4 regions of the Geodermatophilus sp. SYSU D01045 genome follow, and region 4 is predicted to be linked to each of the others. Evidence: riboswitches for the same ligand, from Rfam matches in the RefSeq annotation. Region 4 holds a riboswitch; each other region holds the start of a gene.
The links. Region 4 has a riboswitch for cyclic di-AMP ahead of ACI798_RS02200 (C40 family peptidase). Riboswitches for the same ligand answer to the same signal wherever they lie in the genome.

Region 1: linked by a shared signal. The riboswitch ahead of ACI798_RS22695 (C40 family peptidase) and the one ahead of ACI798_RS02200 (C40 family peptidase) in region 4 are both predicted to bind cyclic di-AMP.
Region 2: linked by a shared signal. The riboswitch ahead of ACI798_RS04130 (NlpC/P60 family protein) and the one ahead of ACI798_RS02200 (C40 family peptidase) in region 4 are both predicted to bind cyclic di-AMP.
Region 3: linked by a shared signal. The riboswitch ahead of ACI798_RS03145 (transglycosylase family protein) and the one ahead of ACI798_RS02200 (C40 family peptidase) in region 4 are both predicted to bind cyclic di-AMP.

What each region holds. Positions count from the first base shown of each region.
Region 1 is NZ_JBJGZB010000048.1:4,002-11,511, forward strand. It holds gene ACI798_RS22680 (transglycosylase domain-containing protein) at 1-860, shown strand, start outside; partial or broken gene ACI798_RS22685 (YhjD/YihY/BrkB family envelope integrity protein) at 884-1,702, opposite strand; gene ACI798_RS22690 (hypothetical protein) at 1,757-1,981, opposite strand; cyclic di-AMP (ydaO/yuaA leader) riboswitch at 2,175-2,307, shown strand; gene ACI798_RS22695 (C40 family peptidase) at 2,319-3,440, shown strand; gene ACI798_RS22700 (hypothetical protein) at 3,480-4,013, opposite strand; gene ACI798_RS22705 (DUF3817 domain-containing protein) at 4,116-4,433, shown strand; gene ACI798_RS22710 (serine hydrolase domain-containing protein) at 4,449-5,783, shown strand; gene ACI798_RS22715 (hypothetical protein) at 5,835-6,353, opposite strand; gene ACI798_RS22720 (DUF3253 domain-containing protein) at 6,408-6,662, shown strand; gene ACI798_RS22725 (M42 family metallopeptidase) at 6,666-7,510, opposite strand, start outside.
Region 2 is NZ_JBJGZB010000003.1:187,151-194,660, forward strand. It holds gene ACI798_RS04110 (Lrp/AsnC family transcriptional regulator) at 1-57, opposite strand, end outside; gene ACI798_RS04115 (DEDD exonuclease domain-containing protein) at 68-2,020, opposite strand; gene ACI798_RS04120 (NlpC/P60 family protein) at 2,186-3,916, shown strand; gene ACI798_RS04125 (hypothetical protein) at 4,027-4,314, shown strand; cyclic di-AMP (ydaO/yuaA leader) riboswitch at 4,472-4,652, shown strand; gene ACI798_RS04130 (NlpC/P60 family protein) at 4,669-5,904, shown strand; gene ACI798_RS04135 (M48 family metallopeptidase) at 6,015-7,340, shown strand; gene ACI798_RS04140 (glycosyltransferase family 4 protein) at 7,337-7,510, shown strand, end outside.
Region 3 is NZ_JBJGZB010000002.1:279,836-287,345, reverse strand. It holds gene treY (malto-oligosyltrehalose synthase) at 1-1,856, shown strand, start outside; cyclic di-AMP (ydaO/yuaA leader) riboswitch at 2,104-2,238, shown strand; gene ACI798_RS03145 (transglycosylase family protein) at 2,242-2,853, shown strand; gene treZ (malto-oligosyltrehalose trehalohydrolase) at 2,964-4,715, shown strand; gene ACI798_RS03135 (dihydrofolate reductase family protein) at 4,715-5,437, shown strand; gene ACI798_RS03130 (ATP-dependent DNA ligase) at 5,540-6,610, shown strand; gene ACI798_RS03125 (alpha/beta hydrolase) at 6,660-7,510, shown strand, end outside.
Region 4 is NZ_JBJGZB010000002.1:86,986-94,495, reverse strand. It holds gene ACI798_RS02235 (ester cyclase) at 1-180, opposite strand, end outside; gene ACI798_RS02230 (RtcB family protein) at 422-1,585, shown strand; gene ACI798_RS02225 (MBL fold metallo-hydrolase) at 1,736-2,665, shown strand; gene ACI798_RS02220 (fumarylacetoacetate hydrolase family protein) at 2,679-3,605, shown strand; gene ACI798_RS02215 (hypothetical protein) at 3,665-3,868, opposite strand; gene ACI798_RS02210 (hypothetical protein) at 3,991-4,563, opposite strand; gene ACI798_RS02205 (hypothetical protein) at 4,792-4,950, opposite strand; cyclic di-AMP (ydaO/yuaA leader) riboswitch at 5,310-5,461, shown strand; gene ACI798_RS02200 (C40 family peptidase) at 5,474-5,986, shown strand; gene ACI798_RS02195 (carbohydrate kinase family protein) at 6,048-6,962, shown strand; gene ACI798_RS02190 (DUF222 domain-containing protein) at 7,012-7,510, shown strand, end outside.

The sequences.
Region 1 (7,510 bases), on a different contig from region 4:
CGCTCGCGGTCGGCGACCGGTGCACGCCCGAGGCGGTCCCGCCGGGCGTGGCGAACACGATGAACCAGATGCTGCGCAAGGACGTCGAGCCGGGGAACCCGGGACAGACCGGGGCCCGCGCCTACGTCCGCGGTCACCAGATCGCCGGCAAGACCGGCACCTCCCAGGACAACTACTCGGTGGCGTTCGTGGGCTACACGCCCGAGATCACCGCGAGCGTCATGGTCCTCAACCCCAAGCAGAACGAGGACGTCGGCGGCTTCGGTGGCGGAAAGGGCGCCACCATCTGGCACGACGCGATGGAGCCGATCCTCACCGCGCGCGGCAGCGGCGAGTTCCCGCCGGCCGACGAGACCGTGCAGAACGGCAACACCCGCCCGGTGCCCGGCTGCTCCGGCGTGCGCGCCTGCGAGCGGACCCTGGCCGACGCCGGGTTCACCCCGCGGACGGTGCGCGTCGACAGCGACGAGCCGTCCGGCGCCCTCCTGGGCACCAGCCCGCCCCGCGGCGGCCGTGCCGTGCCCGGCCAGGTGGTGTCGATCCTGGTGAGCAACGGCAGCGACTACGTGGAGCCGGAGCCCGCACCGCCGGCCGACCCGGCGCCCCCGAGCGCCCCCGGGACGACCCCGCCGTCGTCGTCCCCGCCGCCGTCCTCCCCGCCCCCGCCGTCGTCCCCGCCATCGCCGTCGACCCCGCCCCCGGCGCCGGAGCCGCCGCCCGCGCCGCCTCCGCCGACCGAGGTGCCGCCGGCGCCGGCGGTGCCCGCACCGGAGCCGCCCGCACCGGAGCCGCCCGCGCCCGCGACCGAGCCCCCGGCGCCGGGTGGCGGACCCGGCTCACCCTGGCGACCGGACGCCTGACGCCGCCCCAGCCGCTCGTCCAGGGACTGGGTGAGCAGCCACCCGGCCAGCAGGACCAGGTGCAGCAGGAACAGCCACAGGCCGATGGCGACCACGGCGCCGACCACGACCAGGCCGCCGAAGGGCGCGCCGAGGTCCAGCGGCAGGGACAGGAACAGCACGAAGCCCTGCAGGAACCCGGACAGGCACGCGGCGGTGAACAGCGCGCCGCTGACCAGCGCGCCCCACCGGCGCCGGCCGCCGGCCACCACGCCATAGCCCCACAGGATGGGCACGGTCAGCACGAACAGCACCGAGTAGTAGCCGACGGCGAACCGCCCGATCGCGGGCCCGGCGCCGTCCTCGCGGGCCAGGTCGGCCATGACCGTGGCGGCCAGCAGCAGCGGGTACAGCAGCAGGGGCGTCGCCACGACCAGGGGCAGCGCGAGCAGCCGGCCCCGCCAGCCGGTGAGGTTCTCCCGCCGCCGGCTGAACCGCATCAGCGCCCGCCGCAGCCCCTCGCCGTACAGCGACAGCGGCAGCAGCGCCAGCGCGAACCCCAGCAGGTCCAGCCGGACGCCGGCGTCGACCAGCCGGGCCACCGCGTCCGGCGCGCCCAGCGACGCCGGCAGCAGCTCGGCGAGCCGCCCGCTGCGCGCCCGCACCTCCTCGGCCGAGGTGGCCAGCGCGGTCAGCCGGACGGAGACCAGCACCAGCGGCACCACCGCGATGCCGGCGTAGAAGGTGAGTCCCGCGCCGATCAGCGCGAGGTCACGGCCGTGCAGCAGACGGCGGGCACCGGCCAGCAGCGTCCGCGTCTCGGCGCGCACCCGGGCCGCCGTCCACCTGCGTCCCGGGCTCACGCGCCCATGCCACCAGTCCCGGCGGCCCGGCGCCCGCCGGGGACCGGGCGGCGCTCAGTCGTCGGTGCTCGCGTCGTCGGTGGTGGGGGCGTCGTTGCCGGGGTTCTGGCCGGTCTCCTGGCAGCTGGCGTCGTTCTCGTTGCTGGCGTTCTCGCCGGAGGCGTCGCAGTTGGTCGGGCCGCGCGAGAAGTCGGTGTTGTCACCGCAGGCGACCAGGGAGCCGAACAGGGCGAGCGCGACGAGCGGCCGGGCCAGACGCATCCGCGTGGAAGAGGACATGCAGCAATCGGTACACGTCCCCGCGGCCGCGCAAACCGGCGGGGGTCGGCAACCTCCCGGAGCCACCCCATCACCGTTCGTGACCGATGTAATTACACCGGGGTGATTGTCACACGCCGGTCACGGACCTTACGCTCAGTACGTCCAACGGGGCGCTCCGTCACCAGTCCGGGTGACACCCCGCGGACGCCGTCGAGCCGGATCCCCTCCGCGGGGACCGGGCCGGGGACCCATCGCAGTCCTGGGGTGTAGCGCGTGTCCGCACGCGCCGGGCGACTCCACGCCCGAACCCGTCAGCTAACCCGGTAGGCGGCCTGGGAGAAGGAGAGACCGCCGCGTGGCGTCCCTGCGCACGTCCGTCCCCGGCATGCCCGCGACCGGCCGCTCCCGCGGCCGCCGGGCCGCCCTCGCCCTCGTCGGCGCCCTCGGCATCGGTCTCGGGCTGGGTGCCGTCCCGGCGCCGGCCGGGGCGGAGGAGCCGACGACGGCCGCCGAGGCCGCGCAGCTGGTCGCCGCCCGGGGCCACGAGCTCGAGGTCGTCACCGAGCAGTTCAACGAGGCCCGCGAGGCGCTCGCCGCCCAGCAGGCCGCCGCCGACGCCGCCGCCGCGGAGCTGGCCACCGCCCAGGCCGCCGTGGACACCGCCCGCCGGCAGGTGGTCGGCATCGCCCGGTCGGCGTACACCGGCGACAGCATGGGCTCGCTGCAGGCGCTCATGACCAGCGCGGACGCCGACGAGTTCGTCAACCGCGTCACGCTGCTGCAGGGCGTCGCCGGCTACCAGGGCGAGCTGCTCGGCCGGGCCGCGGCCGCCACCGAGACCGCCACCGCCGCGCAGGCCGCCGCCACCGAGGCCGCCGCCGAGGCCCAGCGTCAGTACGACGCCGTGGCCGCCCAGCAGGCCGACCTCGAGGCGCAGATCGCCGCCTACCAGGCCGACTACGCCCGGCTGACCGCCGACGAGCGGCGTGCCGCCCTCGAGGCCGCCGCCGCGGCGCACGCCGCCGAGGACGCCCGCGCCAGCCGCGACGAGGAGCGCGAGGACACCGCGTCGGCCTCCGGGTCGTCGTCCGCGGAGGAGCCGGCGCCGGCGGCCGCGCCGGCCAGCGGCGTCGCCGGGACCGTCGTCGCCACCGCCATGGCCCAGCGCGGCAAGCCCTACGTGTGGGCGGCCGCCGGCCCCAACGCGTTCGACTGCTCCGGCCTCACCCAGTACGCCTTCCGTGCCGCGGGGATCAGCCTCCCGCACTCCAGCAAGATGCAGTCGACGATGGGCACCCCGGTCTCCCGTGCGAACCTGCAGCCCGGTGACCTGGTCTTCTTCTACAGCCCGGTGAGCCACGTCGGCATCTACATCGGCAACGGCCAGATGGTGCACGCGCCGACGTCGGGCGACGTCGTCAAGGTCGCCGGCATCGACGTGATGGGCGGCTACGCCGGCGCCCGCCGGATCGGGTGAGGACCTCCCTGCCCCCACGTCACCAGGTGCCGGGACGGATCACGTCCGGACCCGCTGCAGCAGGCCCCGGACGAAGGCCGCCGTCGCGCCGGAGGGCAGCCGCACCTCCCAGCGGGTGACCACCCTCGGGTCCACCTCCTGCGCGCCGGGCAGGCGGCTCACGTCGGCCACCACGTGCTCCCAGACCCGCAGCCGCCCGTCGGCCGCCGGCGGGACCGGGGAGCCCGGCGCCCGCACCAGGTGCTCGTGCAGCACGCTGCCGCCGGGGGCTGCGAGCACCTCCCAGCGCAGGTGCGGCCACAGCGGCAGCGGCCAGCGCCGGACCTCGAGGTCCAGGTCGCCGAACCGGCGGTCCTCCACCTCCTCGGCGGGCCCGAGGACGGCGGCGCGCAGTGCCACGCCACGCGGCGCCCGCCGCGCGTGGTGCAGCGCCTGCCAGCGGGTGTGCGCCGCGTGCGCCTCGGCGCGGGTCGCGCCCAGGCGGGGCAGGGCCGCGGCCACCAGGTCCGGCCGCAGGTCCGCCATCCGGCGCAGCAGGACCAGGCAGAACTCCCGCCGCGCCAGACCCCGCACGGCCCGACCCTGCCACGCACCTCACACCCGGAGATCGGGACGTCGCCGCCCGCTGCCGCGTTGACCCTCCGGAACCGCCCCCGACCCGAGGACCGCGCACCGATGAACCCCCGCACCGTCGCCCTGGCCTTCCGCACCGTCGCCGTCGCCGAGGCCCTGTCCTGGGTCGGCCTGCTGGCCGGGATGTACGTCAAGTACGTGCCGGAGACCTCCGAGGCCGGCGTCCAGGTGTTCGGGCCGGTCCACGGCGCGGTGTTCGTCGCCTACGTGGTCGTGGCGCTGGTCGCCGCGCGGGTGCTCGGCTGGTCCCGGTGGACGACGCTGCTCGCGCTGGCCGCCTCGGTCCCGCCGCTGGTCACCGTGGTGTTCGAGCGCTGGGCCGGGCGCACCGGGCGGCTGGCGGCGCCCGTCCGGGCCTGACCTACGGTTCCGGTCATGCCGGAACCCGTGCTGCCCTCGACCGCCCGCACCCTGCTGGCCCGCACCGCCCGGGTGCAGCGCGAGGGGCGGGCGCCCAGCCTGGTCGCCGGCGTGGTCCGCGACGGCGGGCTGGCCTGGTCGGCCGGCCGCGGCGACGTCGACGAGCCGCACACCGACGTCCAGTACCGGCTCGGGTCGATCAGCAAGACCGTCACCGCCGTCGCGGTCATGCGGCTGCGGGACGAGGGCCGGCTGGCCCTCGACGACCCGCTGGACCGGCACGTGCCCGGAACACCGTTCGGCGACCGGTCGGTCGGGCAGTTGCTCTCGCACCTGGCCGGCGCCGCCGCGGAGAGCCCGGGCGGCTGGTGGGAGCGGGTGCCCGGCGGATCCCTGGCCGACCTGCGGCTGTCCGGGGAGCACGTCGTCCTGGGCGAGGCCCGGCGCTTCCACTACTCGAACCTCGGCTTCGGCCTGCTCGGCGAGCTCGTGGCGCGGCTGCGCGGGCGGTCGTGGGAGGACGTCGTGACCGCGGAGGTGCTCGCCCCGCTGGGGATGACCCGGACGACGCCGCGCCCGTCCGGCCGCGCCGCGCAGGGGTACGCCGTCCACCCGTGGGCCGACGTCGTCCTGCCCGAGCCCGAACACGACGCCGGCGTGATGGCCGCCGCCGGGCAGCTGTGGGCGACGCTGGCCGACCTCGCCCGCTTCGCCGCCTTCCTGCTCGGCGACACCGGCGACGTGCTGTCCCCGGCGACGCTCGAGGAGATGGCCGTGCCGGCCGGCGTCGACGGCTCCTCCCCGGCCTGGTCGGCCTACGGGCTGGGCCTGCAGGTGCTGCGGGTCGACGGCCGCACGCTCACCGGCCACGGCGGTTCGATGCCCGGCTTCCTCGCCGGCGTGTTCGTCGACCGCGAGGAGGGCACCGGCGGCGTCTCCCTGGCCAACACCACCAGCGGCCTGGACGTGCTCGTCCCCGGCCTGCTCGCCGACCTGCGCGCCGCCGAGCCGCGGGTGGCGGAGCCGTGGCGCCCGGCCGAGCCGCCGGTGCCGCTGGAGCAGCTGGGCACCTGGTACTGGGGCCCGGCGCCGCACGCGCTGCGCGCGGTGGACGGCGGCCTGCTGCACCTCGGCCCGCTGCCCGGCCGCTCGGGGCGGGCCAGCCGCTTCCGCCGTGACGCCGACGGCACCTGGGTGGGCCTGGACGGCTACTACGCCGGGGAGCCACTGCGGATCGCCGACGACCACCTGGACCTGGGCACGTTCGTCTTCACCCGCACGCCCTACGACCCCGCCGCCCCCGTCCCCGGCGACGTCGACCCCCGCGGCTGGACGGCGACGGCCGGCTGAGCGTGCACCTCCGCGGACCTGCCCGGTGCACTTCCGCGGAGGTGCACCGGCTCAGGGGCGGTCGAAGGCGTCCATCGTGGTCTTGACGACGGCGCCGTAGACCAGGTGCGGGACGAGGTCGCTGACCCAGTCGGTGGCCGACCAGCTGCGCGGGTCGGTGATGCCCAGCGCCGTCATCGGGCCGTTGGCCGCCACCAGGACGCCGAGCGTGGTGAGCAGCGTCCCGACCAGCGGCTGTGACCGGAAGCCCGAGGCGCGGACCAGTCCGACGACGACGCCCACGCCGACGCCCGCGACCAGGCCGGTCATCGGCCCGAGCCCCTGGACCCGGTTCTGCCGCGTCTCGTCGTCGCCGGGGATCGGCACGTGCGCCTTCTCGGCGAGCTTCTCCACGGTCTGCTCGGGCGTCGAGCTGGTCCCGCGGCCGCGGACGGTCATGTCCAGGTAGGTGACGGCGTTGAGCGCGGTGCTGCCCGCCGCCCCGGCGGCCGCGCCGCGCACCGCCCAGCCGAGCGTGCTGATCCCGCGCCTGCCCTTGCCGAACGTCCCCACGGGGGTTCGCCTCGCCATGCCGTCGGTGGTACCCGCCGCGCTCACCAGGGGAAACGGGCGCATCCTGGGGGAGTGGACGACGCCGGCGCGGCCCTCGAGCGGGCCATCGACGCGCTGCTCGACGCCCGCGCACCGGGCGCCACGATCTGCCCGTCGGAGGCGGCCCGCGCGGTCGATCCCGAAGGCTGGCGCGACCTCATGCCGCAGGCCCGCGCGGCCGCCGGACGGCTCGCGCGGCGGGGCGGGGTCGAGGTCACCCAGCGCGGCGCGGTGGTCGACGTCGCCACCGCCCGCGGCCCGGTGCGCGTCCGCCGCGTGACGGGCTGAGCGTCAGCCGAGCGGCAGCGGGCGGGCGAGGAAGGCGGCGAGCAGCCGGGCGGTCCGGTCGACGGTGCCGGTGTGCAGCACCTCGTAGCCGTGCGTGCTCAACGTGGGCAGGCTCAGCAGCGCCGCCCGCGCCGTCTGGCCCGAGGCCTTCGCCTGCGAGGCGTCGGAGTCGAAGGACTGCCACACCGCCGTCTGCGGGTCCACGCCGAGCTCGCGACCGGCGTCGACCAGCGCGTCGGCGACGGCCCGGTCGTAGACGACGGCGTCGTCGGCGTAGGCGACGACGGGCCCGCCGTCGACGGTGACCTGGTACTCGGCCTCCGCGGGGCCGACGTCGAGGGCGACGGTGAGGTCGCCGGGCAGGGTCCGCGCGGCGTAGGAGGCGCCGATGCCGCCCATCTCCTCGCTGGTGGTGGCCACGAGGTACACGTCGCCGTGCGGGCGCCCGCGCAGCAGCCGGGCGGCGCCGACCAGGGCGGTGAGCGCGGCGCGGTCGTCGAGGAAGTAGCCGCCGACGAAGTCGCCGAAGCGGGTGAGCCCGCGCCGGTCGGCGTGCACGCACACCCGGGTGCCGGGGTGCACGCCGGCCGCGGCCAACTCCTCGGCGGAGCGCCCGGTGAAGACGTAGACGTGCGACCAGTCCATGGCCTTGCCGCCCTGGTCCGGCTTGGTCTCCCAGATGCGCATGCTGTCGGTGGTCGTGTGCTCCGAGCCGAGGGTGAGCACGCCGGTGAGCGTCTCCCGCCGGCCGAGGACGGCGACCGGGCCGAGGCCGAAGTTGCCCGGGTACATGACGCCGAGCGAGCTCACCCGCAGCGTGCCGTCGGGTTCGACCCGCTTGACCATCA
Region 2 (7,510 bases), on a different contig from region 4:
CGCCACCTCGGGGATCGCGTCGGTGGCCGCGTCGACCATCACGATGGCGGTGATCACGCCGGCGATGCTAGTTGAAGGACCCTCCGGCCCCCCACGCCTCGCTCCGCTCGGCGCGGGCCCCTGCAGGAGGGCCGTTCCAGTGCGTCACGGCGCCGCCGGGTACCGGTCCCGCGGCGGCCGGTCCCTCGCTCGAGACCCGGTCGGGGCGGGCGCGGGTGCCCAGCTGCCGGCCGTCGTGGAAGGGGTCGCGCAGCGCCCGGCCGGCCTCCACCCGGGCGAGGAAGCCGCTGAGCCCGCCGGTGCCCGGGGCGACGCAGGCGAGCGTGCCGGTCACCTCGACCAGCCGGGTGCCGGGCTTCTCCATCCACCGCATCACCAGCTCGGTCTCGTCGACCGTGGCGGCCAGCCCGCCGTCGTCGGGGGTGGTCTCGGCGGTGGCGCGCAGGACGGCGAGGGCGTCGCGGACCGACGTCCCGCGCGGGGCGCACCCGGCGGCGACCAGGCGGCCCCGCCGGACGACCGACAGCGCCCACCCGCCGGCGCCGTCGGGCCGGGCGATGACCAGCTCCGGGACGGCGGCCAGCGACTCCAGCCGCTGCCGTCGGCGCACCGCGCGCACGAGGACCGCGACCCGGTCGCGGAGCACCCCGGCGTCCTCGAACCGCTGGGCGGCCGAGAGGTGGTCGACCCGGTCCAGCAGCGGCGCGACCAGGGCGCTCGGGTCGCCGGCCACCGCGGCGCGCAGCACCGCGGCGATCGCGGCGTACTCCTCGACCGACTGGTGGCCCGCGCACGGGCCGCCGCAGCGGCCCATGCCGAACAGGGCGCAGGTGCTCGTGGGCACCCGCGGGGACAGCCGGGTGGTGCACTGCCGCAGCGGCAGCGCCTCGTGGATGGCGGCGGTGGCCATCTCCGCGGCCCGCCGGTCGGCGAACGGGCCGAGGAAGAGCCCCGCGTCGGGCCGCACCCGCCGCACGGTCGACAGCCGGGGGAAGGGCTCCTCGGTCAGCCGCAGCCACAGCGCGCGCTCGGGGAAGCGGGAGCGGCGGTTGTAGCGCGGCTTGTGCTCGGCGATCAGCCGCAGCTCCCGGACGGCGGCCTCGAGGTCGTGCGCGCACGGGATGGCCTCGACGCGCCGGGCCAGCGCGACCATCTCGGTCATCCGGCTGCGCTGCTCGCCGGAGGAGAAGTAGCTGCGGACGCGGGTGCGCAGGTCGTTCGACGTCCCGACGTAGAGCGGCTCCTCGCGCGGGCCGCGGAAGACGTAGACGCCCGGGCCGGGCGGGACGCCGTCGGCCAGGTGGCGCTTCTTCCGGCGTTCCGGGTCGACCTGGCGGGTGAGCCCGTGCAGCTCCTCGAGCGACGTCACCCCGAGCGGGCCGAGTCGTTCGAACAGGCCGTGGAGGACGTCGACGGTCGCGCGGGCGTCGTCGAGGGCCCGGTGGCAGGGCGAGGTGGAGGCGGAGAAGTACGGCGCCAGGGTGGCCAGCTTGCAGTTGGGCACCTCGTCGCGGGAGAGCAGCCGCCGGGCGAGGACCGCGGTGTCGACCGAGGCGGCCGCGGGCCACGGCGTCCCGGTCTGCTCGCAGGCCGCCCGCAGGAACCCGAGGTCGAAGGGGGCGTTGTGCGCCACGAGGACGGCGCCGCGGGCGAACTCCAGGAAGGCCGGCAGCACGGCGTCGATCCGCGGGGCGGTGGCGACCATCGCCGTGGTGATGCCGGTGAGCACGCTGATGTAGGGCGGCACCTCGCAGCCGGGGTCGACCAGCGTCTGGAACTCCCCGAGCACCTCGCCGCCGCGCACCTTGACCGCCCCGATCTCGGTGATCGCGCTGTCCTTCGGCGACCCGCCGGTGGTCTCCAGGTCGACGACGACGAAGGTGACGCCGGCCAGCGGCGTGCCGAGGTCCTCGATGCTCGCCTGGACGTAGGGGGTGCGGGGGAGCGGCCGCTCGCCGAGGGCGGGTGCCTGCTCGTGGCGCGGCACCGAGGAGCCCGTGCCGCTGGCGGGGAAGAGCACGGCGGGACGGTAGGCCGGAGGTCCGACAGTCCCGGGGACGCGCGCCCGGGGGAGCCCTCGCCCGACCGGGGGACCGGCGGTGCGTGTCCCGCTTGCGGCGGCGGCTCCGGGGAGATGACGATCCCCCGGCGGACCGGCGGGGTCCGGAACGGCAGAGGTGGTCCGATGCACGCGCGTTCCCTGGGGCGCACCCGGCGGGGCGTGGTGTCCGTGCTGGTCACGGCGGTGGCCGCCGTCCTGCTCGCGGCCCCGGCGGCCGCGGAGCCCAGCGACCAGCCCGGCGGGACCAGCGGGGTCCTCGACAGCGAGGCGCTGGACCGGCTGCAGCAGCGCGCCGCCGAGGTCCAGGCCGACCTGCAGCAGCGGCAGACCGAGGTGGCCGCCGCGCGGGAGCAGTTGGCCGACGCGCAGGCCGACGTCGACGCCGCGCGCGCCACGGTCGACGCCGCCGAGGGCGAGCTGGCGCAGTACCAGGCGGTGGTGGCGCGGTACGCGTCGGCGGTCTACCGGGACGGCGGCGCGCTGACCCCGCTCACCGTGCTGCTCACCGGCGGCGACCCGGCCGACGTCGTCGCGGCGCTGGGCTACCTGGAGGCCGTCGACGCGCATACCGCCGAGGTGGTCCGCACCGCCGAGCAGCAGCGGCAGGCCGCGGTCGCCCAGCAGACCTCCGCCGACGCCGTCCTCGCCGAGGCGCGGCAGCGGGCCGACCGGCTGGCCGCGGAGGTGGCCGACCTGGAGGCCTCCGCCGACGCGGTGACCGCGGAGCTCGACGTCGCGCTCGGCGACGTCGACCGGCAGCTGTCGGACCTGCAGCGCCAGCAGGTCGACGTCAACACCCAGACGGCGGCCAACTGGCGGGCCTACCTCGACCAGCTGCGCGAGGCCGGGGTGGCCGCACCCCCGGCGGCGGAGCTGCTCGACCCCGTGCGGGGCCTGCCCGCGGGGCTCACCCCGGTCGGGGCGGCCGCCGGCGGCGCCCAGCGGGGCGCCGCGCAGCTGCCGCGCCGGCCGGTGTCCGTGCTCGTGCTGCCCGCGGAGACGCTGGCCGCGGTCACCGCGGCCATGGACGCCCTCGGCAGGCCGTACGCGCCGGGGACGGCCGGCCCGGACTCCTGGGACTGCGGCTCGCTGGTCTCCACCGTCTACCGCGACGCCGGCATCGACCTGCCCGGTGACCAGGCCGGGCTGTTCGCGGTCACCACGCCCGTCGACCCGGCCGACGTCCTGCCCGGCGACCTGGTCTTCCTCGGCACCCCCGAGTCGGGCCTGGGCCACGTCGGCATCGCGCTGGACGCGCAGACCATGCTCGCCGCCGACGCGCGGGCCGGCGCCGTCGTCGTCCGCCGGCTGCCCGCCGACCAGGTCCTCCACGTCGGGCGGCCGAGCCTCGGCCCGCGGCCGGAGGTGCCCGCCCCCGGCCCGGCCGACGGCGCCCTGCGGGTCGAGTGCGGCAACACCGTCTACCCGCCGAGCTTCGACGGCGCCCGGTCCTGGGGCGGCTACCCCAACGGCCTCATCCCGCCGAGCGCGCTGTGCCCGATCGGCGTGGGCGGCCACTCGCTGCGCTGCGACGCCGCGGCGGCCTGGCGGGCGATGAGCGCGGCGTTCGCGACGGCGTTCGGGCAGCCGATCTGCATCACCGACTCCTACCGCACCTACGCCGGCCAGGTCCGCCTGTACGGGGAGAAGCCGGCGCTGGCCGCGGTCCCGGGCACCAGCAACCACGGCTGGGGGCTGGCGGTCGACCTGTGCGGCGGCATCGACGGCTTCGGCACGCCGCAGTACGCGTGGATGGTCGCCAACGCCGGCCGGTTCGGGTGGCTGCACCCGACCTGGGCCGATCCCGGCAACGGCCGCGAGGAGCCCTGGCACTGGGAGTACGCGGGCGGCTGAGCCGGGACTGTCGGTGGTCGTCCCTAGCGTGCCGGCCGACCGACAGGGAGACCCGTCCCGACCGCGGCCCGGCACCGGGCGGCGCGACCGGGGCACCGGAGGGACACGGCATGCTCATCGACTGCGACTCGTGCACCGCGCGCGGCGCCGGCTGCGCCGACTGCGTCGTCACCGCCCTGCTGGGCGCCCCGCCCGCGGAGCGGGACACCGGCCCCGTGCTGCTGCCGGTGCCCCCCGTCCCGGCGGCCCGCACCGCCGACGGCGCGGTGCCGCGGCCGGGCGTCGTCGTGGACCTCGACGACGTCGAGCGGCGGGCCGTGCGGGCGCTGGCCGAGGGCGGCCTGGTGCCGCCGCTGCGGCACCGGCCGTCACGGGACGGGCGCCGGCGCACGGGCTGACCTGCGCCGGGACCCCGATCGGGTACGCACCGGAGTGGCGCGGCTGCTGACCGTGTGTGTTCTCACAGTCCACGCACCTCCCGTTTGTCACAACTGCATCACGTCCGTACTGTGGCGCCGTCCGGCCGGGTGGTCGTCACTCGACGCAGGGTGACCTCGGCCGACACCGCCGAGTCACCGGACGCCCTCCCCGGAGGTGCGCGAGGTGAGCCGGGGACCCACCGCAGCACTGGGGTGAGTTCTCGTGCGCGCCGGTCCCGACCGGGGTGCAGAGATAGGGCACGTCTTCCCAGCCCGAACCCGTCAGCTAACTCGGTAGGCGGTTGCTGAGGAAGAAACGGAGAGCCGCCGACCGTGGCGACCCCCCGCCCCGTCCTGGGGCACGCACGCGAGAAGTCCACATCCGCCCCCCGCACCGCCGGCCCGCACCGCCCGTCGCGGGCCCGCCACCTCGGCCGGGTCACCCTGGTCGGCACCACCGCCGCGCTGACCCTCACCCTGCTGTCCGGCACCCTGCTGTCCGGCACCGCGGCCGCCGACCCCGAGCGGGCCGGCACCCCGGAGCAGGCCGCCCAGCTCGCCGCCGAGGCCGGCCACCGGCTCGAGGTCGTCACCGAGCGGGTCAACGAGGCCCGCGAGGTCCTCGCCCAGCAGCAGGCCGCCGCCGACGAGGCCGACCGGGCCGCCGCCGAGGCGCAGGAGCAGCTGCAGGACCTCGACGGCCAGATCCGCCAGGTGGCCCGCAGCGCCTACACCGCCGGCAACAGCGACGGCTTCGCCGGGCTCGACCTGCTGATGACCAGCGACTCCGCCGAGGACTTCGTCGCCTCGCTGGCCACCCTCGGTCAGATCGCCGACCACACCACCTCGGTCCTCGACCAGGTGGGCGAGGCGGCCGTCGCCGCCCGGCAGGCGCAGGCCGACGCCGAGGCCGCCGAGGCCGAGGCGCAGCGCACCCTCGACGACCTGAGCGCCCAGGAGGCGCAGCTCCAGGACGACATCGCCGACTACCAGGCGCAGTTCGCCGCGCTCACCGAGGCGCAGCGGCAGGCGGCGCTCGCCGCGCAGGAGGCCGGCCTGGCCGCCGGCGCGCAGGCCGGCTCCGACACCGCCGAGGACGGCGAGAGCGACTCCGGCGGCGACAGCGCTCCCGCCGCGACCGGCACGCAGGCCGCGACCGCCGCCCCGGCTCCGGCCCCGGCCCCGGCCCCGGCCCCGTCCGCGGGCAGTGGTGGCAGCGGTGCCGCGCAGACCGCGGTGCAGACCGCTCTGGCCCAGGTGGGCGACCCCTACGTGTGGGGTGCCGGCGGGCCGGACGCCTTCGACTGCTCGGGCCTGACCCAGTACGCCTACGCGGCGGCCGGGATCAGCCTCCCGCACTCCAGCAGCATGCAGTCGCGGATGGGCACCGCCGTCTCGCGGGCGGACCTGCAGCCGGGCGACCTGATCTTCTACTACAGCCCGGTCAGCCACGTCTCGATGTACATCGGCAACGGCCAGATGGTGCACGCCTCCACGTCGGGGCAGCCGGTGAAGGTCGTGTCGGTCGACTCGATGGGCGGCATCACCGCCATGCGCCGCATCGCCTAGGAGACGGCACCTCACGGGCCGGGGGCCGGTGACCCGTCCGGGTCGCCGGCCCCCGGCGTCCGCGGAGGGAGATCGCGGTGCGGCGCGGGCGCCCGCCTAGGATCGGCCGGGTGAGCAGGGCGGGCGGGACGAGCACCCGCTCCAGCCCCGAGGCCACTCCGCCCGACCGCACCGGCCCCCGCCGGGTGGCACTGCTGGTCGCGCTCGCCCTCGGCGTGGCGCTCGTCGTGGTCATCGCCGTCCGCACGCCCTGGACGCTGCTGCCCACCCCACCCGGCGGCGCGTCCCCGGTCACCGACGACGCCGGCCTGCCCGCCGACGTCGTCCGGCGCGCCGAGGCCCTCGCCGCCGACATCCGTCCCGCGTCGCTGACCAACCTGGTACTCGGCCTGGCGGTCTCGGCGCTGCTCGGCCTCACCCGGCTCGGCAGCCGGCTGGTCACCGCGGTCGGCCGCGCGGGAGGCCGGCGCCGGCCGCTCACCGTGCTGCTGGGCACGGTCGCGATCGTCGTCCTCGGCCGGCTGGCGACGCTGCCGATCTCCGCCTACGGCGAGGTGGTGCGGCACCGCTACGGGCTGTCCACCCGCTCCTGGCCCCTGTGGCTGCGCGACGTCGCGGTCTCCACCGCCATCGACGCCGCGCTCACCGCCCTCGGCCTGCTGGTGCTCGTCGCGCTGGCCCGCCGCGCGCCCCGCACCTGGTGGGCGTGGGCCGCCGGTGGCGCGGCCGCGCTGGTCGTCGCCGGCTCCTTCCTCTACCCGGTGGTCATCGAGCCGGCGTTCAACAGCTTCACCCCCCTGCCGGCCGGCGAGCTGCGCACCGACCTGCTGCGGCTGGCCGAGGAGAGCGGCTCCCCGGTCGAGGACGTCCTGGTCGCCGACGCCTCCCGCCGGACGACGTCGCTCAACGCCTACGTGTCCGGGTTCGGCTCCACCCGCCGGGTGGTCCTCTACGACACCCTGCTGGCCGACGTGCCCCCGGACGAGATCGAGTCGATCGTCGCCCACGAGCTCGGGCACGTGGCCACCGACGACGTCCTCACCGGCACGCTCATCGGGGCGCTCGGCGCGGCCGCCGCCGTCGCCCTCCTCGGCTGGCTGCTGACCTGGGCGCCGCTGCTGCGCCGGGCCGGCGCGGACTCGGCGGGCGACCCGCGCGTGGTGCCGCTGGTGCTGTTCCTCGTCGCGGTCGGGTCCCTGGTGGCGACGCCGGTGCAGAACCTCGTCTCGCGGCACGTCGAGGCCCGGGCGGACCTGCACGCGCTCGACCTCACCCGGGACGCCGCCGCCTTCGTCGAGATGCAGCGCCGGCTGGCCGAGACCAACGTCTCCGACCCGAGCCCGCCGGCGCCGTGGCAGTGGTTCTTCGGCTCCCACCCGACGGCGGCACAGCGGATCGCGATGGCCGAGGACTGGCTGCGGCTGGGCGACCGGTGAGCGACCACGGCCGCACGCTCGTCGTCACCAACGACTTCCCGCCGCGGCAGGGCGGCATCCAGACCTTCGTCGCGGCGCTGCTCGAGCGCCGCCCGCCGGACTCCCTCGTCGTGCTGGCCTCCCGCTCGCCGGGGTGGGAGGCGTACGACGCGCGGTTGCCCTACCGGGTG
Region 3 (7,510 bases), 190 kb from region 4:
TCCGCTACTACGACAACCGCTTCCCCATCGCGCCCGGCACGGGCGAGGGCACGCCGCAGGAGGTGCACGACCGGCAGCACTACGAGCTGGTCGACTGGCGGCGCGCCGACGCCGACCTCAACTACCGGCGGTTCTTCGCCATCAACACCCTCGCCGGGCTGCGCGTGGAGGACCCGGAGGTCTTCCGCGCCACGCACGAGCTGGTGCTGCGCATGGTCTCCGACGGCGCCGTCGACGGGCTGCGGATCGACCACCCCGACGGCCTGGCCGACCCGAAGGGCTACCTGGACCGGCTGGCCGACGCGTCGGGCGGCCGGTGGACGGTGGTCGAGAAGATCCTCGAGCCCGGCGAGGACCTGCCGGAGAGCTGGCGGGCGGCCGGCACCACCGGCTACGACGCGCTGGCCGAGGTCGACGACGTCCTGGTCGACCCGGCGGGCGAGGCGGCGCTGACCGCGCTGGACACCGAGCTGTCCGGCCGGGCGGTCGACTACGGGCAGCTGGTGCACGACTGCAAGCGCGAGGTCACCGACGGGATCCTCGGCTCCGAGGTCGCCCGGCTGGTCCGGGTGATCGGCGAGCTGCCGGGCGTCGACGTCGACACGGAGGAGGAGGCGCTGGCCGAGCTGCTGGCCTCCTTCTCGGTCTACCGCACCTACCTGCCCGACGGCCGCGAGCACCTCGACGCCGCGGTGGGCGACGTCCGCGACCGCCGGCCCGACCTGGTCGCCGCGGTGGACGCGCTGCACCCGGTGCTGGCGCAGGCCGGCACCGAGGCGGCCACCCGGTTCGAGCAGACCAGCGGCCCGGTGATGGCCAAAGGCGTCGAGGACAGCGCCTACTACCGCTGGGCGCGGTTCGTGGTGCTCAACGAGGTCGGCGGCGACCCGGCGCGCTTCGGCAGCACCCCGGAGGAGTTCCACGAGGCACAGGCGCGGCGGCTGGAGCGCAAGCCGGAGTCGATGACGACGCTCACCACGCACGACACCAAGCGCAGCGAGGACACCCGGGCCCGCCTGGCCGTCCTCGCCGAGGTGCCGACCGAGTGGGCGGACCTGGTCCGCGGCTGGCTGTCCCGCCACCCGCTGCCCGACCGGCCGCTGGCCCACCTCGTGTGGCAGAACCTGGTCGGCGCCTGGCCGCTGTCCCGCGAGCGGGCGCACGCCTACGCCGAGAAGGCCGCCCGCGAGGCCGGGCAGTCGACGACGTGGACCGACGTCGACGAGGCGTTCGAGGCGCAGCTGCACGCGATGGTCGACGCCGCCTTCGACGACGCGGCCACGAACCGCGAGATCGAGGCGTTCGTCGCACGGATCGCCCCGGCCGGCCGGTCCAACGGGCTGGCGCAGAAGCTGCTGCAGCTGACGATGCCCGGCGTCCCGGACGTCTACCAGGGCACCGAGCTCTGGGACCACTCGCTCGTCGACCCCGACAACCGCCGCCCGGTCGACTACGACGAGCGGCGCGCGCTGCTGGCCCGGCTCGACGGCGGGGAGGTGCCCGAGGTCGACGAGACCGGCGCGGCCAAGCTGCTCGTCGTCTCGCGGGCGCTGCGGCTGCGGCGGGACGCCCCCGGGCTGTTCACCGGCTACACCCCGGTGGCCGCCACCGGGTCGGCCGCGCAACACGTCGTCGCCTTCGACCGTGGGTCCGGAGAGCAGGGCGGCGCGGTGACCGTGGCGACCCGACTGCCGGTCGCGCTGGCCGCCACCGGCTGGGGCGACACCGCGCTGACGCTGCCGACCGGCGCCTGGCGCGACGTGCTCACCGGCACGCGCGTCGTCTCCGACGCCGGCGGCGCGCCCGTCGGCGAACTGCTGGCCCGGCTGCCGGTGACCCTGCTCGTCCGGGAATGAGACGGAGGTCACGGCGGCGCCGGCCGGCGCCGCCGTGACCTGCACCTCCCCCGGCCGCCGGGCGCGGGCCACCGCGGGGGACGCCGGGCGACACGCCGTGACGGGTGGGGCGGGTGTGCCGTCTCGTGATGCGGCCGTTACGTTTGCTCCCGCACGCAGGCCAATGACTGCCGCGTGCCGGAGCCGGTCCGCCGAACCCCGTCCGCCGGGCTCCGTTCCTCTGCACAGCCAGGACGGGGGTGGGGGACCCACTTCGGCGCCTGCACCGCGGTCACGGGGGGACCGGACGCAGCGCCTCGGGGTGAAGCCGCACGTCGTGCGGCCGGGGCACCGATCGCTCCGAACCCGACAGCTCACCTCGCAGGCGGCGGATCGGAGATCCCCCATGCGCACGTCCACGTCCCTGCTCCGCCGTGCCCTCGTGACGACCGGCGTGGCCGCGGCCGCGATCGGCGTCGCCGCCGGCCCGGCCTCGGCCGCCGCCCCCAACGACTGGGACGCCGTCGCCCAGTGCGAGTCCAGCGGCAACTGGAGCATCAACACCGGCAACGGCTACTACGGCGGGCTGCAGTTCAGCCAGTCCACCTGGGCCGCCTACGGCGGCACCGAGTACGCCGCCCGCGCCGACCAGGCCACCAAGGCGCAGCAGATCGCCGTCGCCGAGCGCACGCTCGACGCCCAGGGCCCGGGTGCCTGGCCCACCTGCGGGAAGAGCCTCGACCCGTCGGCCCCGGAGGCCGGCACGGCGGCCGCCGCGCCCGCCCCCGAGCCCGCCGCCGCGCCTGCGGCGGCCGAGCCGGACACGGCCTCCCGGGCCGGCGAGTCCGCCGCCGGCGCCTCCGGCGGCTCGTACACCGTCCGGTCCGGCGACACGCTGGGCAAGATCGCCCGAGACCAGGGCGTCGACGGCGGCTGGAAGGCGCTCTACGCCGCCAACAGCGGCACGGTCAGCGACCCGAACCGGATCTACGTCGGCCAGGAGCTGAAGCTGGCGTGACCCGGGGCGGCAGCCGGGGGACCCGCTCCCCCGGCTGCCGCTCGCGGTTGACCGGGCCCGCAGCGGGCAAGAGGGACCGGTCAGCCGCGCTACCGCTGGGAGGCCCCCGCATGTCCGCACCCGTCGAGTTCGCCGTCTGGGCGCCCGTGCCCGAGCGCGTGCGCCTGCAGGTCGACGGCACGGTGCACGACATGCGCCGCGACGACGACGGCTGGTGGCGGGCCGAGGTCGAGGCCGGCCCGGAGTCCGACTACGGCTACCTGCTCGGCGACGACGACACCCCCCGCCCGGACCCGCGCTCGCGCCGGCAGCCCGACGGCGTGCACGGGCCGTCCCGCCGGTTCGACCCGTCGGCGTACGCGTGGGGCGACACCGCCTGGACCGGGCGCCCACTGGCCGGCGGCGTCGTCTACGAGCTGCACGTCGGCACGTTCACGCCCGAGGGCACCCTCGACTCGGCCATCGACCGGCTGGGCCACCTCGTCGACCTCGGCGTCGACTTCGTCGAGCTGCTGCCGGTCAACGGCTTCGACGGCACGCACAACTGGGGCTACGACGGCGTGCTCTGGTACACGGTGCAGGAGAGCTACGGCGGGCCCGCGGCCTACCAGCGGTTCGTCGACGCCTGCCACCAGCGCGGGATCGGCGTGATCCAGGACGTCGTCTACAACCACCTCGGCCCGTCGGGGAACTACCTGCCGCTGTTCATGCCGGTCTTCTCCGAGGGCGGCGCGAACACCTGGGGCGAGTCGGTCAACCTGTCCGGGCCGGACTCCGACGAGGTCCGCCGCTACGTCCTCGACAACGCCCTGATGTGGCTGCGCGACATGCACGTCGACGGGCTGCGGCTGGACGCCGTCCACGCGCTGGTCGACGAGCGCGCCACCCACGTGCTCGAGGAGATGGCCCAGGAGGTCGACCGGCTCTCGGTCGCCGTCGGCCGGCCGCTCACGCTGATCGCCGAGAGCGACCTCAACGACCCCCGCATGGTCACCCCGCGGGTGGCCGGGGGCACCGGCATCGCCGCCCAGTGGAGCGACGACTTCCACCACGCCCTGCACGCCGTCCTGACCGGCGAGGGCCAGGGCTACTACGGCGACTTCGCCGAGGCCGGCCTCGCCGGGCTGGCCAAGACCCTCACCGGCGCCTACTTCCACGACGGCACGTGGTCGAGCTTCCGCCGCCGCTCCCACGGCCGGCCGGTGGACACCGCCCGGCTGCCGGGCTGGAGGTTCCTGGGCTACCTGCAGGACCACGACCAGATCGGCAACCGCGCGATCGGCGACCGCGTCTCGGCGACGCTGTCCCCCGGCCTGCTCGCCGTCGGCGCGACCCTGGTGCTGACCAGCCCGTTCACGCCGATGCTGTTCATGGGCGAGGAGTGGGGCGCCTCGACGCCGTGGCAGTTCTTCACCAGCCACACCGACCCCGACATCGGCCGGGCGACGGCGGAGGGCCGCAAGAGCGAGTTCGCCGAGCACGGCTGGGACGCCGACGAGGTGCCCGACCCGCAGGACCCGGAGACGTTCCGGCGCTCGAAGCTCGACTGGGCCGAGCTGGACCGGGAGCCGCACGCGCGGCTGCTCGAGGTGCACCGGACGCTGCTGGCGCTGCGCCGGCAGCACCCCGACCTCGTCGACGCCGACCTGTCGGCGGTCGAGGTCGGCTGGGACGACGAGGACCGCGTCCTGGTCGTGCACCGCGGCGGGCTGCGGGTGGTGGCCAACCTGTCCGGGCGGCCGCAGCCGGTGCAGCTGGACCGGCCGGCGACCGGGGTGCTGTTCGCGACCGCCGACGAGCCGTCCCTGGACGGCGCGACGGTGACCGTCCCGGCCGAGAGCGCGGCCGTCCTCACCACCTGATGCGCCGGCTGCTCCCCTCCCCCGGCGGGGCGGACCTCACCGACGACGACCTGGCGGCGGCCTACGCGCTGCCGCCCGGTCGCTCGTTCCGCGTGGACTTCGTCGCCTCGCTCGACGGCGCGGTCACCGTGGACGGCGTCAGCGCCGGGCTCGGCTCGCCCGGCGACCGGCGGGTGTTCTCGACGCTGCGCGCGCTGGCCGACGTCGTCCTGGTCGGGCACGGGACGGCGGCCGGTGAGGGCTACGGCCCGGTGACGGCGGCCTCGGCGGTCGGGCGGCGGCGGGCCGCGCTCGGCCGGCCGCCGGAGCTGCCGGTCGCGGTGGTGTCGCGCCGGGCCTCGCTCGCGCCCGGCGCCCGGCTGGCGCAGCCGCCCACGCTGCTGGTCACCTGCGCCGCCGCGGACCCCGGCCGCCGGGCCGCGCTCGCCGACGCCGGGGTGGACGTGCTGGTCTGCGGGGACGCCGACGTCGACCTGCCGCTCGCGCTGGACCGGCTCGCCGACCGCGGCCTCGAGCAGGTGCTGTGCGAGGGCGGGCCGTCGCTGCTGTCAACGGCGCTGGACGCCGGCGTGGTCGACGAGCTCGACCTCACCGTCTCCCCCGCGCTGGTCGGCGGCCAGGCGCGGCTGCTGGACCGTACGCTGCGCGACGTCGTCCGCCCGCGGCTGACGCAGGTGCTCGAGGAGGACGGCGTCCTGTTCACCCGCTACGCGGTGCGCTGAGTCCACGGCGCGGGTCCCGGGGTGGCAGTCATGGCCGTTCCCGCCACCCGTCCGGTCGACGGCGGTCTGCCGGTGCGGGGGTCCGCTGGTTGACTGACCTGCATGGACCTGCCCGTGCTGCCGCCGGTCAAGCCGATGCTGGCCAAGGCCACGACGAAGCTCCCGACCGGGGACGGGCTGTTCTACGAGCCCAAGTGGGACGGCTTCCGCTGCATCGTCTTCCGCGACGGCGACGAGGTGGAGCTCGGCAGCCGCAACGAGCGCCCGCTGACCCGCTACTTCCCCGAGGTCGTGGCCGCGGTCAAGGAGGCCCTGCCCGAGCGCTGCGTCGTCGACGGGGAGATCGTCGTGCCGCAGGGCGACCGGCTGCACTTCGAGTCGCTGCTGCAGCGCATCCACCCCGCGAAGTCGCGGGTGGACCTGCTCGCCGAGCAGACGCCGGGCCACTTCGTCGCCTTCGACCTGCTCGCGCTCGGTGACGAGTCGCTGATGGAGACGCCGTTCGCCGAGCGCCGGCAGCGGCTGCGCGAGGTGCTGGACCGCGGGCACGAGCGGGTGCACGTCACCGCGGTCACCCGGGACGCCGCGATCGCGCAGCGCTGGTTCGACGAGTTCGAGGGGGCCGGTCTCGACGGCGTGGTCGCCAAGGACGCCGACCTGCCCTACGGCCCCGACCAGCGGCTGATGACCAAGGTCAAGCACGTGCGCACCGCCGACTGCGTGGTCGCCGGGTTCCGCTGGCACAAGAGCGGACCGGTCGTCGGGTCGCTGCTGCTCGGGCTGTACGACGACGGCGGCCTGCAGCACGTCGGCGTCGCGGCGTCGTTCCCCATGGCGCGGCGGGCCGAGCTGGTGGAGGAGCTGGCGCCCTACCGGGCCCAGGCGCTCGACGGGCACCCGTGGCAGGACTGGGCGAACGCCGAGGTGCAGGAGAACGGCGAACACCGGATGCCGGGGGCGCAGAGCCGGTGGAACGCGAAGAAGGACCTGTCCTGGGTGCCGCTGCGCCCGGAGCTCGTCGTCGAGATCAAGTACGACCAGCTGGAGGGACGGCGGCTGCGGCACACCGGGCAGTTCCTCCGCTGGCGGCCCGACCGCGAGCCGCGCAGCTGCACCTACGACCAGCTCGAGGTCCCGGTCCGCTACGACCTGGCCGAGGTGTTCAACGGGTGACCGGCACCTGCGGAGTGGCCGGCGCGGCGCGCCTCCTACGGTCGTGAGCATGCGTCTGCGCCGCGGCCTGCTCGCCGCCTCGACCGGACTGCTCGTGGCGGTCGCCGGCTGTAGCTCCTTCTCGGACCCGGACCCGTCGTCGGCGGACTCCTCGTCGGCCGCCTCCTCGACGCCGGCCGAGCCGGAGGCCGCGCCGATCACCTGGACCGACTGCGACGCGCAGATCACCGAGCTCGTGGCCGGCACGCCCGGCAGCGAGCGCGACCTCGCCTTCGAGTGCGGCCGCACCGAGGTGCCCATCGACCACGAGGAACCCGAGGGCGCGACGCTGCCGCTGTTCCTCGTCCGCGCGACGCTGGCCGGGCAGACCGACCGGATCGGCTCGCTGCTGGTGAACCCGGGCGGTCCCGGCGTCTCGGGGGCCGACCTCGGGCTGAGCCTGGCGCTGTCGCTGCCCGAGGACGTGTTGCGCCGCTTCGACGTGGTCGGCTTCGACCCGCGCGGCGTCGGCCTGTCCACGCCGGTGGAGTGCGTGCCCGCCGAGCTCAAGGACCGCATGACCGCCGCGGAGCCCCGGCCCACCGACCAGCAGCAGATGGACGAGGTCCTCACGCTCAAGGACGAGGCGGCCGACGCCTGCGCCGAGGAGTACGGCGACGCGCTCGGCACCTTCAACACCGTCGCCACCGCGCGCGACATGGACCTGCTGCGCGAGTCGCTGGGCGACGAACAGCTGACCTACCTCGGCTACTCCTACGGCACCACGCTCGGCTCCACCTACGCCGAGCTGTTCCCGGAGAAGGTCCGCGCGATGGTGCTCGACGCCGCGGTCGACCCCGACGCCGACCCGCAGGCCGACGCGGAGGCACAGGCCGCGGGGTTGGAGGCGGGGTTCGACGC
Region 4 (7,510 bases):
GGCTGTGACCAAGGCGGCGACGTATCCGGCGATGGCCACCTTCGGAAGGGGCTCCGGCAGGTTCGGGTCCACGTAGGTCCCGCCTTCCGCAAAGGTCGCAGCGACCGCGTCCCCGTCGTGGTCGTTCCAGCCCCGCAGGTACCGCTCGGCCAGCTCGGCGGCGTCGATCGTCGTCGTCACGTCGGTCTCCCCTCGGTCGGTGGACGGGCACCGCGGCGCGGACGGGGGCCGCGCGCGCCACGGCGGGTGGTCGCGCGAGGGTGCCGAGGCTAGTGCCGCGACGCCCGGAAACCGAGGGAGTTCCCCGCGGTGGGGTCCCCGGGTAATCCGGTCGCGCCGCGCGAGCCGAGCGCGTTGACTGCCCCGGCCCGAACGGCAGAGACGGCCATTTCTGCCGCCATCCCTGGAGACGGAAAGGACCATGGAGGAGATCAGCGAGCGCCTGCTCAGCTGGGCGTCGATCCTCGAGGACGCGACCCGCGAGCAGGCCGAGCGCACCGCCTCGCTCCCGTTCATCCACCCGCACGTGGCGCTGATGCCCGACGCCCACCTGGGGCTGGGCGCGACCGTCGGCTCGGTCATCCCGACCGACGGCGCGATCATCCCGGCGGCGGTCGGGGTGGACATCGGCTGCGGGATGATGGCCGTGCGCACCCAGTTCACCGGCGACGACGTCCGCGGCCGCAACCTCGCCGTGCTGCACGAGCAGATCGCCCGCGCCGTGCCGCTGTCGGCCGGCCGCGCCAACCGGAAGGTGCGCGAGACGGCCGCGCCGCGGATCGAGGAGCTCCGCGCACTGCCGGGCGCGGACCAGGCCGACGGCGTCGTGCGCGACTGGCCGCTGCAGCTCGGCTCGCTCGGCTCGGGCAACCACTTCATCGAGGTGTCCCTCGACGAGGCCGACCGGGTGTGGCTGTTCCTGCACTCGGGCTCGCGCGGCGTCGGCAACAAGCTGGCGTCCACGCACATCCGGGTGGCGCAGGAGCGCACGCGGGCCCGCGGCGTCGCCGTCCCCGACCGCGACCTCGCCTACCTGGAGGAGGGCGAGCCGGAGTTCGACGCGTACATCGAGGCGCTGCACTGGGCGCAGCGGTTCGCCGCGCTCAACCGCGAGGAGATGATGGACCGCGTCGCCGACCAGGTGTCGCGGTTCCTGACCGAGGAGGTCCGGCGCGAGCAGGTGGTCCAGTGCCACCACAACTACACCGAGCGGGAGACCCACTACGGCCGGGAGGTGTGGCTGTCCCGCAAGGGCGCGATCGCCGCGCGCCGGGGGCAGTGGGGGCTCATCCCCGGCTCGATGGGCGCGGCGTCCTACGTCGTCGTCGGGAGGGGCGACGCCGCGTCGCTGACCTCGGCGCCGCACGGTGCCGGGCGGGCGTTCTCCCGGTCGGCCGCCCGCAAGCGGTTCAGCCGGGCCGACCTCGACCGGCGGATGGCGGGCATCGCCTGGGGCCGCTCGGACGCGTTCCTCGACGAGCACCCCGAGGCGTACAAGGACATCGACGTCGTCATGGCCGACGCCGCCGACCTGGTCGAGGTCCGGCACACGCTGCGCCAGGTGGTGAACGTCAAGGGCGACTGAGTCCCCTGCCGCGGGGGGGGGGGGGGGGGCGGCCGGGGGGGGGGGGGCCCCCCCAGCCGCGCGCCCCCCCCCCCCCCGCCCCCCCCCGGAGCACCCACCCGAGGAGCCCGCCGACTTTCCGTGCCACCTGGGCTCCAGCAGAGTGACGGCGTGACGACGTCGATCGAGGCCGCGGCGCTCGAGCAGGTGGCGCCGGGGGTCTTCGCCTACGTGCAGCCCGACGGCAGCTGGATGATCAACAACACCGGCGTCGTCACCGGCGACGACGGCACGGGGCTGATGGTGGACACCACCTCGACCGAGGCCCGCAACCGCGCGCTGCTGGCGGCCGTCGGGTCGGTGGCGCCGGGCCGGCTGCGGGCGCTGGTGAACACCCACCACCACGGCGACCACACCTTCAGCAACTGGCTGGTGCCCGCCGACACCCCGGTCGTCGGGCACGTGCACGCGCGGGAGGACCAGCTCGCCGCCGGGCTGCTGGCCGCGCAGGTGCTCACCGGCCCGGACTACGGGCATCTGGAGGTGCGCCCGCCCGACCTGACGTTCACCGGCGGGCTGACGCTGCACCTCGGCGAGCGGGCGGTGGAGCTGCACGCGGTCGGGCCGGCGCACACCCGCGGCGACGTCGTCGTCTGGCTGCCGGCGGAGCGGGTGGCCTTCGCCGGGGACATCGCCTTCGCCGGGGGCCAGCCGTTCCTCGCCGAGGGCAGCGTGGCCGGCTACCCGCGGGCGGTCGAGGCGCTGCGCGCGCTGCAACCCGACGTGCTGGTGCCCGGGCACGGCCCGGTGTGCCGCGGCGACGAGGTCCCCCGGCTGCTCGACGAGCTGGCCGGCTACGCCGCCTTCGTCGCCGCGACCGCGCGCGAGGGGCACGCGGCCGGGTGGTCGCCGCTGGAGACCGCGCGGCGGCACGCCGACAACCCCTACACCGGGTGGCAGGAGTCCGAGCGGCTGGTCGGCAACCTGCACCGGGCCTACGCCGAGCTCGACGGCCGGCCGCCGGGCGAGCGGCTGCCGCTGGCCGACATCTGGCCGGACATGGTGGCGTTCCACGGCGCCCCCATCGGCTGCCGGGCGTGAGGGAGGAGAGCTGATGCGCTGGGTCACCTACGTGTCGCCGTCGGACGGCGCGGAGCGGGCCGGGCTGCTGCGCGACGGGCAGGTGCACGGGTTCGACGCCGCACTGGTCGACCTGCTGCCCGACCTCGCCTTGGCGGCGGAGCGCACCCCGGCCGAGGTGGTGCCGGAGGAGGGGCTGGTGCTGCGCGCGCCGGTGCCGCGGCCGCCGTCGGTGCGCGACTTCCTGTCCTTCGAGCAGCACGCGCGCAACGCCGCCGCCGCGTTCGGCCGGGAGGTCTCGCCGGTCTGGTTCCAGCAGCCGGTCTTCTACTTCACCAACCCCGCGGCGGTGCGCGGGACCGGCGAGCCGGTGCCGGTCTCCCCCGGCTCGGCGGCGTTCGACTACGAGGTGGAGGTCGCCGCGGTCGTCGGCCGGGGCGGGTCGGACCTCACGCCGGAGCAGGCCGAGGCCGCGATCGCCGGCTACACGGTGTTCGTCGACTGGAGCGCTCGCGACGTGCAGGGCGTGGAGTCCCAGGTCGGCCTCGGCCCGGCCAAGGGCAAGGACGGCGCGACGACGCTCGGCCCGGTCCTGGTGACGCCCGACGAGCTCGAGCCGTACCGCTCGGGTGCCGGCTACGCGCTGCGGATGGTGGCCGCGGTCGACGGCGTCGAGCAGGGCGGCGGCAACTGGGCCGACATCCGCTGGTCGTTCGGGCAGATGCTCGCCTACGCCTCGCGCGGCACCGAGCTGCGGCCCGGTGACGTCGTCGGCAGCGGCACGGTCGGGACCGGGTGCCTGCTGGAGCTGCGGTCGCTGCACGGCGAGGAGCGGCACCCGTGGCTGCGGCCGGGCGTGGAGGTCGCGGTGACCGTCGAGCGGATCGGCACGGTGACCGCACCGATCGTCGCCGGCCCCGACCTGGTTCCGCTGGGTCCCGCGGCGGCCGCGCGGGCCTAGGGCGGAGCGTGCCCGCGCTCCGGGGCCACTGTGACCCCGGAGCGCGGACACGCGCCGGTTCAGTCCTCCGCCCGGCCCATCCCGGTGCCCTCGGCGGCGCCGGGGAAGCCGGGGCGGTCTCCGCTCCCCATGGGTCCCTGGGCAGCGCGGGGTCCCTGCTCGGGTGCGTCGTCGGCGACGCCGTTCTCGTCGGGGTGCTCACCCGGCAGCACGTGGTCGTCGGTGCGGCCGTCGGAGCCGCCGTTCGGCGGACCCTGGGTCATCGCGGACCTCCTCAGCCGTGCTCCGACCGGACGGCTGGGCTCGCCCCGGTCGGAGCACGGGGTACCCGTCCCGCCGCCCCGGACACGGCTCGGGCGGTCGCCGTCCGCTCGGGGACGGGTGGTCAGGGGCAGCTCTCCTCGAGCTTCACGACGCCGAGGTCGATGGCGCCCTCGACGTCGCCGGTGACCCGCTGGCCGGCCGGGACGTTCTGCGTGCAGACCTTCCAGTTGGCGTCGAGCACCTGGTTGCGCGTGTCGAGCAGGTCGTGGGACAGGCTGAGGAAGACGCCGTGGGTCTGGATCAGGTCCTGGGCGTCCTGCAGGGTCATCCCGACCACCGACGGCATGGCGAAGTCGACCACCGGCGCGGCCGACGTGGTCAGGGTCGCGGTGGTGCTCGGCGCGACGGCCGGCGGCGGGGCGCTGGAGACGGGCGGGACGGCCGGCTGCGGGCTCGGCGTGGCGGTCACGGTCTCGGTGACCGTGGTGGTGCTCGCGGCCACGGTCGCCGGCTCGTCGTCGTCGCCGCCACCGAGCGCGGCGCCGATGGTGCCCACGACGAGGACCAGCGCGAGGACGGCGAACCAGGGACGCAGGTAGACCGGCGTCTCCTTCTCCTCCGGAGGCGGGGGGAGGAATCCGGGCAGCGGGCCCTGCGGCGGCTGCCAGGGCTGGCCGGGCGGCGGTCGGGTCATCGGGACACCCCGTCGTGCTGGAGGGACCCGCGGCGGGCGCGGCGGCACCGCTGTCGCGGGAGGAACCGCGGGAGCGTGCCACGGGGGGACGCCGGTCCCCGGGACATCCGGGACGGCGTCGTCGCGGAACGGTCACGGGACGCCCCCGTCGCCCCGCCGGTCTCCCCGGACACGCCGCGGCCCCCGTCCCGGGCCGGGACGGGGGCCGCGATCGATCGGGACCGCGGGTCAGTAGCCGCGACCGGACTGGCCCTTGCCGCCCTTTGCGTTCTTGGCCTGGAAGTCGCGGACGAACTGCTTGATCTTGGCCTGGTTCTGCGGCTTCCGGAGCTCCTGGACGACCTTGGCGGCGACGCCCGAGGCGATCAGGTTCCTCATCATCCCCATGGGGGGCTCCCTCCTCTCGGTTACTGCATCGGGTGCCCCGACAACGGGCGGCGCAACCGTCGCGATCCCGGCTGTGTCCCCCGATCCGGTCGTGGCGGGTCGTTGACGGGCTGTACGGGCACACCGCCGGCTCCTTTCTCCTCCGCCGCGGCGTGTCGGCGCCGTCCCTCCGGATCTCGCACGGCGGGGGCGCCGGCTCCGGTCCTGGTGAGGCGGGCGATTCGGATCCGCTGCCCGCGTCAAGTCCGCGACCGGCGTCCGGGCGTGGCGCGACTCCGGCCCGGTTGAGTGCTGCAACCCCCGTCCCTACCGTCGTCGCGGTCCGGCCGGGACCCACCGTCACGCCCCCTGTGTGACACCCGCCGGACACGCCGAACCGGACGCCGGCAACTCAGCCGGCACCGGGCCGGGGACCCACGTGAGCACTGGGGTGAAGCGCGCTCCGTCGCGCCGGGCGACTCCTCCGTCCGAACCCGTCAGCTAACCCGGTAGGCGATCGCGGAGAACAGGAGAACCGTCGTCGATGACGACTGCACGCACGTCCACCGCCCGTCGCTCGTTCCGCGGCATCGCCGTCGCGGCCATCGCCGGAGCCGGCATCGCCCTGTCCCCCCTGCCGGCGTCGGCCTCCACGGGCGGCGGCGGTACCGGGACGGTCGCCGCCGCACCGGCGCCCGCTCCCAACGGGGCGGCCCAGACGGCCGTCGACACCGCCCTCGCGCAGGTCGGTGACCGCTACGTCTACGGCGCGACCGGCCCCGACAGCTTCGACTGCTCGGGCCTGACCAGCTACTCCTACCAGGCGGCGGGCGTCTCGATCCCGCGCACCTCGAAGGCCCAGTCGACGTTCGGCACCCCGGTGGCGAAGGCCGACCTCCAGCCGGGTGACCTGGTGTTCTTCTACAGCCCCGTGTCGCACGTGGGCATGTACATCGGCAACGGCCAGATGGTCCACGCCTCGACCGCCGGCAAGCCGGTGGCCGTGGTCGACCTGGACTCGATGCCGGAGTTCGCGGGCGCGCGCCGCGTCGCCTGACGCACGGAACGGTGCCCCCGGCCGGCTCGCCCGGCCGGGGGCACCGACCCATCCTCGGGTGGTGACCGCCGCCGATCCCCCCTGGCCGCGGCCGGCCGGCTCCGGTCCGGTGGTGGCGGTCGGCAAGCTCGTCGCCGACCAGCTGCTCGTGCTCTCCGCACCCCTGGTGATCGGCGGCCAGCAGCGCGTCGGGCGGACGACGACGGCCGGCGGCGCGCCCGCCAACGTCACCGCCGGCGTGGCCCGCCTGGGTGCGCCCGCGCGGCTCGCGGGCTGGGCCGGCGCCGACCCGCTCGCCGACGGGCTGCTGGCCGGTCTCGCCGGGCGCGGCGTCGAGATCGCGGTGGTCCGCCGCGGCCGCGCGCCGCTGGCGACGGTGCTCGTGCACCCCGACGGCGAGCGCACGGTGCTGACCGACCGCGGGGAGGGCGGCCTGGAGCCGGCCGACGTCCGCCGGGAGTGGTTCGCCGGCGCGGCCGTCGTCCACCTCGACGGCTACGACCTGCTGCGCTTCCCCGACGCGGTGCGGGCCGCCGCCGACACGGCGCACGACCTCGGGGTGCCGGTGAGCGTGGACGTCGCCGCTGCCGCCCGGATCTCTGCCCACGGCGTGGGTGCCTACGCCGACCTGCTCACCGGGCTGCGTCCGGACGTGCTCTGCTGCAACGCCGCCGAGGCCAGCGCCCTGGGTCTGGACGGCGACCGGCCCGCCTGGGCGCCGCCGCTGGTGCTGGCACACGCCGGCGCTGCCCCGACTCGGGTCGTCACGGTGGCGGGCACGGTGGAGGTGCCGGTCGAGCGGCTGCCCGCAGGTGGGCTCTGCGACACGACGGGCTGCGGCGATGCGTTCGCGGCCGGGCTGCTGACCGGCTGGCGCGCGGGTGCGTCCGTGCTGGACGCCGTCCGGGCCGGTCATGCAGCGGCCGCTGTGGTGGCCGGAGCGGTCGGTGGCCAGCCACCATTTTTGGGCTTCTGACCTGGGGGTTCGTGCTGCACGAGACTGCCGGATCGACTAGACTTCGATCATGTGTTCGGGTGACCTGGAGAGCGGGGACGTCCTCGACGACGTCGCCGCTGCGGTCGCCCGGCGCAACCGCGAGGACGCCCGTCTGACCTGCCTGGTTCGCGAGGCGGAGATCCAGCAGGCGCCGGAGCGGGACGGGCTGAGGTCGATGGTCTCGTGGCTGCGCGGGCACTGCCGGCTGTCGACGGTGGAGGCCTCTCGGCTGGTGCGCAACGGGCGCGCCCTGGAGCACCTGCCGGCGCTCGCCGAGGCACACGAGACGGGTCTGGTGTCCGCCGAGCAGGTCGCGGTCGCGGCGCGGGTGGTGACCCCCGAGCGGCTGGCCTCGGCTCTCGAGCAGGGCGTGGACCTGGCGGTGATCGACGCGGTGCTCACCGGCGTCGCCGTCGAGCGCGAGCACGCCGATCTGGTCCAGGTGGTGCAGCACTACTGCAACGACCTGGATCCCGACGGGCCGGAACCCGACCCGACCGAGGGCCGGTCACTGACGCTGGCCAGGC